2 linked regions of the Candidatus Vesicomyosocius sp. SY067_SCS001 genome follow. The protein of the gene in region 2 interacts with the protein of the main gene of each other region in a pairwise test. Links are inferred from orthologs where the notes say so. Each region holds a gene or a part of one and is shown on either strand. Other genes may lie near its edges.

Evidence for each region.
Region 1: the proteins of rpe (region 2) and eno interact in binary tests that used the Escherichia coli proteins (3 or more experiments, as listed by UniProt). The link is inferred for Candidatus Vesicomyosocius sp. SY067_SCS001 from one-to-one orthologs.

What each region holds. Positions count from the first base shown.
Region 1 is NZ_CP054877.1:333,323-337,053, forward strand. The notes cover bases 1-2,802. They hold eno (phosphopyruvate hydratase), read right to left. Parts: upstream 2,144-2,802; coding sequence 857-2,143; downstream 1-856. Other genes in these bases: HUW60_RS01650 (HlyC/CorC family transporter), read right to left, coding at 1-819. Also shown: molecular chaperone DnaJ, read right to left, coding at 2,846-3,731. UniProt on the Escherichia coli protein: Catalyzes the reversible conversion of 2-phosphoglycerate (2-PG) into phosphoenolpyruvate (PEP). It is essential for the degradation of carbohydrates via glycolysis.
Region 2 is NZ_CP054877.1:1,024,030-1,032,488, forward strand. What follows is about bases 591-3,323. They hold rpe (ribulose-phosphate 3-epimerase), read left to right. Parts: upstream 591-1,487; coding sequence 1,488-2,159; downstream 2,160-3,323. Other genes in these bases: gpmI (2,3-bisphosphoglycerate-independent phosphoglycerate mutase), read left to right, coding at 591-1,457; rpsB (30S ribosomal protein S2), read left to right, coding at 2,417-3,235. In the rest of the region: more of gpmI, read left to right, coding at 1-590; tsf (translation elongation factor Ts), read left to right, coding at 3,399-4,271; HUW60_RS04915 (hypothetical protein), read right to left, coding at 4,712-5,191; HUW60_RS05040 (hypothetical protein), read right to left, coding at 5,705-5,827; preprotein translocase subunit SecG, read right to left, coding at 6,973-7,335; tpiA (triose-phosphate isomerase), read right to left, coding at 7,338-8,084; HUW60_RS04935 (YqhA family protein), read right to left, coding at 8,152-8,459. UniProt on the Escherichia coli protein: Catalyzes the reversible epimerization of D-ribulose 5-phosphate to D-xylulose 5-phosphate.

The sequences.
Region 1 (3,731 bases), 690 kb from region 2 along the record:
GTGAATCAATGCTAACGCATTGTCAATACTGAATTTGCCCTTAGCATATAGATTTACAATATCGCGCATATGCAATACACCAGTAATATTGTCACTTGATGTGTCGTAAGTGATAAGCCTAGTATGTTGTATACGTTGTAATTGTTTTAAAATTTTATCAGGTTTGTTAATATCAATACTAATTAACTCGTGTCTAGGAATCATAATATCTTCGACTTTAACTTTTTCTAGGTCAATAATATTTAGTAACATTTTTTGATAATTAGAAGCAATAACAGGTTTAGCATCGCTAACCACCATTTTTAACTCTTCTGAGCTAACAAGATTATTGTTTGTTTCACTTTGTATACTAAATATTGTCAATATTATTTTGGATAATTGAGCAATTATCCAAACAAAAGGTTTAAATATTTTGATTAACGACTCAATGATAATGGAAACTGGTAAAGCAATTTTTTCAGGGTTTTTAGCGGCAAATGTTTTTGGTGTTGTTTCTGCAAAAACTAAGATAATAAAAGTTAATGTTAAAGAGGTTAATACAATTGAGCCTTCGCCCCATAGTTTAATGGCTAGTATTGTAGTAATACTAGAGGCAAAAATATTAACTAAGTTATTTCCTAATAGGATTGTTCCAATTAGACTGTCTAAGTTATTAAGTAAATGTTCGGTACGTTTTGCGTTTTTATTGTTTCTACTTAAGACTTTAAGTCGATAGCGATTAATTGCCATCATTGATGTTTCAGTACTAGAGAAAAATGCAGAACTTAGTATCAATCCAAAAAGTATAATACTAAGCCAAAAAGTTGAGAGTGATTCCAATCCAATTGTACTAATTTGCTATATTAAAATAACAAGTTTAATTTAAATGATTAAAAGCATTTAGTCCTGGATAAACTGCTTGTGTTCCTAATTCTTCTTCAATACGAAGAAGTCGGTTGTATTTTGCTAACCGATCTGAGCGAGAAAGAGAGCCAGTTTTGATTTGACTACAAGTATAAGCTACTGCTAAGTCAGCAATGGTGGTATCCTCAGTTTCACCAGATCTGTGTGACATAACTGAGGTGTAGCGAGCATTCATTGCTACTTTTATGGTTGCAAATGTTTCAGTTAGTGTGCCAATCTGATTTACTTTAATTAAAATAGAATTGGCAATATTTCTCTCAATACCTTGTTTTAAGATCTTACTATTGGTTACATATAAGTCATCACCAACTAATTGAACTTTATCACCGAGTTTCTTAGTTAATAAGTCCCAGCCATTCCAATCATTTTCATCCATACCGTCTTCAATTGAAATAATTGGATAGTTTTCTACCCATTTTGCTAAATAATTAACAAATTCTTCAGAGTTGAATGATTTATTTTCAGATATTAGATTGTAAGTTTTGTTATTATTATCATAAAATTCTGAACTTGCTGCATCAATACCGATAAAAATATCTTTACCTGATTTATATCCTGCATTATTAATTGCTTTTAAAATAATTTTAATAGCATCTTCATTTGAAGCTAAATTAGGGGCGAAACCACCTTCATCACCTACAGTGGTACTCATGCCTTTAATTTCTAATATTGATTTTAAATGGTGGAACACCTCAATACCATAGCGTAGTGCTTCCTTAAAACTTGGTGCACCTACAGGAATAATCATAAATTCCTGGATATCAATATTATTATTAGCATGTTCTCCACCATTAATAATATTCATCATAGGCACAGGAAGTTTGTAGTTTACTACTTGGTTTAGTGATGCATATAATGGTTTATGTTGTCTATTAGCGTTAGCATGAGCTGCTGCTAATGAAACCGATAAAATGGTATTTGCACCTAATCTTGATTTGGTTTTAGTGCCATCTAAATCAATCATTGCCTGGTCAATCTTGCTTAAATTATCAATATCAAAACCAATTAAGGTATCACAAATCTCTGTATTGACAAATTTAACAGCTTTTAAAACTCCTTTACCTAGGTAACGTGATTTATCTTCATCACGTAATTCTAGTGCTTCTTTTTGACCCGTTGATGCTCCAGATGGAACCATTGCACTACCGATTGTACCGTCATTAAGAATAACATCCGCTTCAACGGTTGGATTGCCTCTAGAATCGATAACTTCTCTTGCTCTAATTTGTTTAATTTCCATAGTTTATGTGTATTAAAATAATTGGTTATATGGTTATATGATTATATGGTTATATGGTTATATGTTTATAAGTGTGTTTAATTTCATTCAAAATAATTGATTTTTAATGCTAGTAACTTAGGCATTGTTTATATTATATAATTTTAAAGTATTCTCCTGTTATTTGACTTTAGTATTTTTATAATTAGGTTAATTTTCCTTTTATTATTTATTTTGGAACTAGACAACTTATTAGTGAATTTTACCAAAATAAAAACTTATATTGATAAGTGCAGTTAAATATTTATTTAAACTCGTTAGCAATAGATTAAGGTTTTTTAGTAAATAAATTTAAGAATACTTTGGATGCCTTTTTAATTAGCTACAGTAAAAACTTACAGATATGAAGGTCATAAATGTATTATACATTTATGAGTGATTATACAGTATTAAGGTAATAAGAACTTAATATGGTAAAAAATTAAAGAATTCAGTTACTGGCTTTACTTGTAATGTTTAACACGATAGCATTAATAATGGTGATGTAATTATTAGAGTGATTTATAAAAATTTTTCCCAGAAAAATTTTTATAAATTTTACACTGTTGTAAGTTACATTGTAAGTTACAACAAAGTTGGTTATGATATAAATAAAATTTTTTGTATGAAAATGAGTCTATAACAAAGCATTTTTTAAAAAATAAAGAGGTTGAACTATCTAATTTATTCAAAAAATGATTTCATTTTACCAAAGAAAGAGTTTGATTCAGGGTGATGTTTTTTACCACATGAGTTTGAAAATTTTTGTAGTAAGTCTTGTTGTTTTTTGCTAAGATTGATAGGTGTTTCAAGCTTAACTTTACAGATAACATCGCCAGAACCACCATGTTGAAGATGGGTGATTCCTTTATTACGTAATCGAAATAGTTTTCCAGTTTGTGTACCTGCTGGGACTTTTATGTTTAATTTATTGTCAAGTGTAGGGACCTCAACTTGTCCTCCTAATACCGCAGTTGCAAAGTCAATAGGTACTTCGCAATATAAATCACTATCTTGGCGTTCAAAAATAGCGTGTTTTTTAACATGAATTTGTACGTATAAATCACCACTAAGACCACTTCTAACACCCGCCTCACCTTCGCCGCTTAAACGAATTCGATTACCTGTATCTACCCCTGCAGGTATTTTGACAGATAGTGTTTTTTGTTTATGTACTACACCTTTTCCATGGCAATTACTACAAGTTGATTCGATTCTTTGACCTGTACCAGAACAAGTACTACAAGGACGTTGAACGGCAAAAAATCCTTGTTGTATTTGTATTTGTCCTGCACCACCACAAGTTAAGCATGTTTTAACATTAGTGCCAGGTTTTGCACCAGTACCTGAGCAAGTATCGCAAGTTTCATTTTTTGGAATACGAATTTTAACAGTAGTACCTTGTGCTGCCTCTTTTAAATCGATTTCTAAATCATAACGTAAATCTGATCCACGATTATTTGACTGTTGAGAACCACCACCAAAAATATCTCCAAAAATATCTCCAAATCCGCTGCTACTGAATGATGCGCCACTAGTGGCGTTTGCATTACCATTAATACCAGCATGT
Region 2 (8,459 bases):
CACTAGCAAATACATCGGTTTGGGATAAATTAAATCAAACCTTCCCACATTCTTTAATTCATACCAGTGGCAAAGATGTTGGCCTACCTGGAAAACAAATGGGAAATTCAGAAGTTGGGCATCTTAACCTAGGTGCAGGACGTATTGTAAAACAAGATTTTACTCGAATTTATAACGAACTTCAAAATGGAGATTTCTTTAGAAATCCAATTCTAAGAAACTCGTTAGAATACGCAAATGATAACAATAAAGCTATTCACATTATGGGACTCTTATCTGATGGTGGCGTACACTCACACGAAGAACAAATCCACGCCATGTTAGAAATGACACATAGACAAGGTTGTAAAAACGTTTATTTACATATATTTACAGACGGTAGAGATTGTGCACAAAAAAGTGCAAAAAAATACATTAAAAAACTTGAAAATAAAATAAAAGAGCTTAATACGGGAGAAATTGTTAGTCTTATTGGTCGATACTTTTCAATGGACCGAGACAATCGTTGGTCACGTATACGTTGCGCTTATGAGCTTATAGCAAAAGGTAAAGCAAAGTTTTTAGCTAAGTCTGCTTTAAACGCTATAGAATTAGCATACGCACGTGGTGAAACTGATGAGTTTATCCAATCAACCTCAATTAAAGCACCAACCTCAATAAAAAAAGGTGATGTGTTAATTCTTATGAATTACCGTGCAGATCGTGCTAGACAAATTACATGTGCTTTTACTGATGAAGCTTTTCAAGGGTTTTCACGTGGAACATTCGTCCCGACACAATTTGTTTGTCTAACTGAGTACAAAAAAGACTTTAACCTACCAATAGCTTATCCGTCTTCTAAACTAAATAATGTTCTAGGAAAATATTTATCAAATTTAGGTATGACCCAACTTAGAATTGCCGAAACTGAAAAATATGCACATGTAACCTTTTTTCTCAACGGTGGCATAGAACAAGCTTTTAACGGTGAAGAACGTGTGTTAATTCCTTCACCTGATGTAGCTACTTATGACTTACAACCTGAAATGAGTGCATTTGAGCTCACTGATGCATTGGTTGAAAATATTGAAAGCCAAAAATATGATCTAATTATTTGCAATTTTGCTAACACTGATATGGTAGGGCATTCTGGCAAACTAGACGCCACTATTAAAGCTGTTGAAGCCGTTGATACTTGCTTAGGTATTATTTACAAAGCTATGTTTGCTATTGGTGGTGAAATGCTAATCACTGCTGATCATGGCAATGCAGAACAAATGATTAACCCACAAACAAATGAAATACATACAGCACACACCAATAATCCAGTACCTTTAATTTTTGTTAGCAATCGAAAAGCAGATATTGTGAAACCAGGGAAAGGTGCATTGTCAGACATTGCACCAACATTATTGGCAATGATGGATATTGAAAAACCAGATGAAATGACTGGAAATAGTTTATTAACATTTAAGTAAAATAACAAGATTAATCTCTCAAGGAGACTCATGAAACAAGCTAATTTTATTGCCCCTTCAATTCTTTCAGCAGACTTTTCCAGGCTAGGTGAAGAAGTTGATAATGTACTTAAAGATGGTGCTGATATCATCCACTTTGACGTAATGGACAATCACTATGTACCAAATTTAACCATCGGTCCTTTGGTATGTGAAGCACTTAAAAATCATGGCGTTAATGCACCAATTGATATCCACTTAATGGTTAAACCAGTTGATAACATTATCCCTAATTTCATAAAAGCTGGTGCGTCATATATTACTTTTCACCCAGAAGCATCAGAACATATTGATAGAACATTAGGTATGATCCAGGAAGGAGGTTGTAAAGCTGGCCTAGTATTCAATCCTGCAACACCAATACACGTACTAGAAAACGTCATGAGTAAACTAGACATAATTTTATTGATGTCTGTCAATCCTGGCTTTGGTGGACAATCCTTTATTCCTCATACATTAGAAAAATGTCGTAAAGTCAGAAAACTAATTGATGCAAGTGGTAGAAACATTCGTTTAGAGGTTGATGGCGGTATAAAAATTAATAACATTCATGAAGTATCCAAAGCTGGTGCAGACACATTTGTTGCTGGCTCTGCAATCTTTAAAACCGATAATTACAAAGTAACCATAGATGCAATGCGCATGAAACTTGTTGAAGTTTAATTAACTTGAAGAGTTAACCTAACCTTGGTATAATACATTTTTAGATTAAATCTATTTATACCTACAAATACCAATAGATTTAAAAGTTTAGTTTATGGTTATATGACTCTAAGCTCAAAAGTAAAGACACCAAATTTATTTTAATGTACCACATAACTGACATTCAGGAGTCTTGTAAAAAAATTGACTAGTAGAAGTTTTAAAAGAAGGTGTCAATAAGCGCTTTACTAACTCTAACCTCTCTTGGAGAAAATATAATGGCAAAAACCTCAATGAAAAAAATGCTAGAAACTGGTGTACACTTTGGACACCGTGCTCGTTTCTGGCACCCCAAAATGAAGCGCTTTATTTATGGTACTCGTAATGGTATACATATTATCAACCTAGAAAAAACACTTCCTATGTTTAATGATGTGCTTAACTTTATAAGCAAAACTGTAAAAGCTGGTAGATCTATCTTGTTTGTAGGTACAAAAAGAGCAGCAAGCAACATTATCAAACAAGAAGCTATACGTTGTGGCATGCCATACGTCAATCACCGTTGGTTAGGCGGTATGATGACTAACTATAAAACCATAAAAGCCTCTATTAAACGCCTAAAAGATCTAGAATTTTTAGCAGAAGAAAACTTTAATCAATTTGGCAAAAAAGAAGCACTCATAATGAGGCGTGAAATGAAAAAATTAGAACGTAGCCTGGGAGGTATTAAAGATTTAGGAAGTATTCCAGATGTTGTCTTTGTAATTGATACTGGAATTGAAAAAAATGCAGTAGCAGAGGCTAAGAAACTACACTTACCAATTATTGGTATTGTAGATACCAACCATAACCCTGAAGGTATTGATTATGTTATCCCTGGTAATGATGACTCCATCAGAGCAATTGGTTTCTATGCAAGAGAAATTGCAAACACTATTTTAGAAACCAAGGCTACTTACAGCTTGCCTATGGATAAAAAAGTTTCAATTAAAAAATCAGAAACTCAAAAACCAAACATTAAAAAAGTATCTGTTGAACAAATACTAGTAAAAAAAGCTACTAACACACCTATGAAAAATACAAATCTAAGAAGATAAATTTAACAACTCTTAAATAAAATAAAAGACTAATTTAATTGTTTCTACTAAAACAAAGAAAAATACAACTATTAACAGTTCAAACAAATACTAAGACTAAACAACAAATTATACCAATATATTGTTATATCTTAAAAGATACAGCAAAAACAGGAGATTAATTATGAAAATTACAGCCTCTTTAGTTAAAAAATTAAGACAAAGAATAGGAGCAGGCATGATGGATTGTAAAAAAGCCTTAAACGCAACCAATGGTAATATAGAAAAAGCTATTGATTTAATGCGCACTTCAAGTACTACCAAAGCCGCTAAAAAATCAGATCGTATTACAATTGAAGGCTTAGTCAAGATTAACATTAGCGCTAATAAAAAGACAGTTACTATTTTAGAAGTTAATTCTGAAACTGATTTTGTTACCAAAAGTGATGCTTTTATTGGCTTTGTTAATATGTTAGGAATGTTAGCACTGAAAACAACACCTGCTAATATTGAAGAATTTTTATCTCAACCACTAAACAACGGAGACTCAATAAAAAAAGCACGTGAAGAAATTATTGCAAAAGTAGGTGAAAATATTACAATCAGACGTGTACAAACAATCAAAACGGATAATAGTATTATTGGTACATATAAACATAGGGATCGTATTGCTGTAGTTACAATTTTAAAAAATGGAGATGAAACACTTGCAAAAGACATTGCAATGCATATTGCTGCTACCAAACCAAAATGTATTACTGAAGCAGAATTATCATCAGATCTCTTAGAAAGAGAGAAAACAATTTTTATTGAACAAAGCAAAAAATCTGGAAAACCAAATAACATTATTGAAAAAATGATTATTGGTCGTATGAAAAAATTTGTTAACGAGGTAACACTTTATGGTCAACCTTTTATAAAAGACCATGACATAACAATAGGAAAACTTATGCAATTAAACAATACACAAGTGGAGTTTTTTGTACGATTTGAAGTTGGTGAAGGCATTGAAAAAAAAGAAAAAAACTTTGTTGATGAGGTTGTAGCACTAGTTTAAAATCAGTACTTATTAACCTTATTTACCAAAATATTAATTTCTGTTTTTTTCAAAAAAATAGTACTTACCTGATCAAAATATTTACGATTACGATTAATTTATTTTAAACAAATAAAGATGAATAAATATTCTTTATCTTAACTTTAACAAAATCATTTTTTCAATAATGTTATTTATTAGTAAATAACAAATCATAAAATATCTTTAATAGACATTAATATAATCATATTAGTAACACTAATATTACTAATTTATTAGTTATCCATAAATATAATCCATTAACTTAGAAACTCTTTTAATCAATCTTCTATGTCTACTATTTATTAAACAAATTTCCTCCATATGTAAATACAAAAGAATACTATTTATAGTATTCTTTTGTATTCCTTAAACACTAAACTTAACCAAGAAGCACAAACCCCAACAAGGAAAAAATAATTTTACTTAGAAATCACTTGATCACGACTATCAGCAGTTGCATTAGCTTTAGCATCTGCATACCCCTTAGCATATGCATCTACTTGTGCTTTAGCATATACATCTACTTGTGCTTCAACGTTAGCATTGGTAATACCTTCATATTTTCCATCAACACTTGCATTAGAGACATTTTTAATTTTATTATTATTATTATAATGGAACCCCCAATCAGAATCATTGTTCATGTTTTTATTATTCGAAAAAGGTCCCCAATTATTAACACCGTTAAAAGGTCCCAAATTAGAACTACCATCAAAAGGTCCCCAATTATTAGCGCCGTTAAAAGGACCTATATTTGAACCACTATTCACTGGACCCCAATTATTTAAATCACTACCACTACCATAACCGTAACCATTATTATTTGAGCTATTATTAAAAAAACTAGCTGATACTGATGTAACAGCTACCAAAGTAAAAATAACAATTATCTTTCTCATATTAATCTCCAAATTTAAAAGTATTAACTCTCTTATTTTTTAAGAGGGGTTTAAGTATCAAACCTCATAGTCTTGATGGAAATATTATACGATAAATATATTATAAGTCAATAATATTCTAATATATATTTTTAAAAAAGCAACTAGAAAACTAAATTGATATAGAATTAACAAAATAATCCCTTAGTTAATCACATTAAGTACTGTAAAAAAATTCTAAGTATCATAATCTTAAAACATCAAATTAACAATAATCTCATATACTCTATAAAAGAGTAATATTTTACATTAAAAATAAAATTATAAAAAAACTAATTACAAATCAGTAAGCTTAGTCTTTTTAAGAACTAACCACCTAAAAATATTCTTAAGTAACTTTTTAACAAAATAACCAACTCATGCAAGTATCTAAAATTTTAACTATTTCTCCAATATCTTTCTGAATTAATAATAGCTCTTAACAATAAATAACTAAATTTATAAATAATAAAACAAAATAAGATTGTATTAATCCTATTGATTCTCAATCTTTAAGGTAGAGACTGCTGCAGGAAACAACATATAACTTAAATCATTATAGGTTGTATTCATTGATTCGAAAAAATTTTTCTGATATTCACTAGTGTTATTATTCATAATAAAATTAGATTGTGAAATTTTATTTTTTTTAAAAGTAAAAGAAAAATCAGTTAATACCAACCAATTACTAGGCTTAACACTATTTTTAATTCTAAAATTTATACTATTTAACCAAATATTTTGGTTTCTTACAATATTATAATATTTCACAAAACTTAAAGAATTCCAATAAGGATATTTTACTTTATTATTATAATTTGAGATCCCATAATTACCACCCAAAAATGCAAATGATTCATTAAATATTATTAATAGAAAAAATAATAACCAGTTAAATTTCTTCATAAAAATACCTAATCAATCATCGTATACTTAAAAAGAATTATATCATTGTGTTTAATATCTACAAATATTATCAAATATACACTTATGTAATCAATCAATACCCTTTATCGATACACCTGCTTACATAAATTTTATAAAATTACTAATAATAACTTTAAAATCTAAAGATTGATTAAAGTAAAATATCCTTATTGGAATTCTTTTTTAGCCGTAAACTATTAAAATAAGATATTAACCATATTCACTCATACTATTGTAGTTGATTCAATCAATCACTTAATTATAAAATTTTCAAAAAAAATCTAACCAAATTATTAAAATTAACAATTTTAATATATACTATCTTATTAGATATATTTTATCAATATAAATTTTGATAAAATATAGGCTTAAATCATAAGCTTTAAAATTTCTTATATACTTAATAAGTACTGAATTATATTATTCAACATTTATATTAGTAGTCTTAATCTGTATTAATATTAAAATCAACAAATAGGATTACTACTTTTAAACTTCTAATATAATTACTCAAATTAACTAATAATTTAAACAATGATACATCGTTAAAAAACAATATTTCATCAATTAATAATAGATTTTTAATCTTATAAGTACTAAACGTAAAATTATTAATACTTTTTTCACCTTAACATTAAAATTTATCTACATTATTTTTACAATATATTATTATCTTATCTAATATTTATCTTAATTACTATTACTAAAATAGTATATTGCTATATTAAACATGGTGCCGATGGCCGGACTCGAACCGGCACAAGCATAGCTTACTACCCCCTCAAGGTAGCACGTCTACCAATTCCGCCACACCGGCCATATGAAAATCAATTATATTAATAATTTGGAATATCAATAGTATCTAACTTATTTAAAATAGGAATAACCGTAGGAATATCAGGCGCTACCAGTTTTCCTGTTGTTATTTGTTCCATAATACTTATTGACTTATTACCAACACTACTATCATGAGTCGCCAAATAAGCTAACGTCAAACTAGTTAAAAAAAAGCCCAAAGATAAACCAGTAATTAACTTATAAAGAAATGAATTTGCACCTCGTACACCAAAAACCGAACCAGAAACACCCGAACCAAAAGCAGCACCTGCATCAGCACCTTTACCATGTTGCATTAAAATTAAAACAATTAAACTTAGTGCTAAAAACATATGAATAATCAAAATAAATTGAAAAGACATCATTAACTAGCCTTACAAATTTGTAAGAAATCTTGAGCTTTAAGTGAAGCACCCCCAATTAAACCTCCATCAATATCTCTACAATCCATTAATTCAGCTGCATTTCTAGGATTCATACTACCGCCATAAATAATCGGAGTAATTTGTGAAATATTATCATCATGTTTGGCAAGCATTGAACGAATAAAAGCATGTATATCTTGTGCTTGATGAGGTGTTGCAGTAATACCGGTACCAATTGCCCAAACTGGTTCATAAGCAATAATAATATTTTTAAACGCATTAATACCAACCAAATCAATTACAGCTTGAATTTGTTCTGAAACTACTTCCTGAGTCTTGCCAGAATCTCTATCTTCTAATAGTTCCCCAATACACAAAAGCGGAGTTAAATTGCTATTCAATGCAACTTGCACTTTTTGTGCAACAATCTCATTATTTTCAAAATAAAGACTTCTGCGTTCTGAATGACCCACAATAACATATCGAGCACCAAAATCTTTAATCATATCAACACTAACTTCACCTGTAAAAGCGCCTGATTTATTAAGATTTAAATCTTGTGCTCCTAAATTTAGTTGCGAACAACCAACTAATGCTTCAACCTGTGCCATATAAGGAAAAGGCACACAAACAATTACCTTAGATTTAACATCTACCATACCAGATAAAATCTCCATTACTAATATATTAGTTGCTTCTTTAGAAGCATTCATTTTCCAGTTACCTACTATGATTACTTGACGCATAATTAATTTTCTTTTAAAAAAGAAATAATGTTACGCCATTTAATTATAAAAATCAATTTTATAAAAATTAATGTGAAGATTTAGAACCAAAATACAAAGCCAATGAAACCATTAAAATCCCTAAAGAAAAATAAACCAAATCTAACGATGAATCAAATGACATTAACAAAGAAACTTCAAAAAAAGTAACCACTAAAATCATAAGTATTACTTTAGCAAGCTTAGATTTTAAATCATCTAACGAATTAATCACCAAAACCTTAGATGATTGATCGCTATCCTTAGCCTCATCAATATCACTAATAAAAAGTTCATACAAACCTAACGAAAAAATTAATAAAATAGTTGCTAACAAAAACCCATCAATCGAACCTA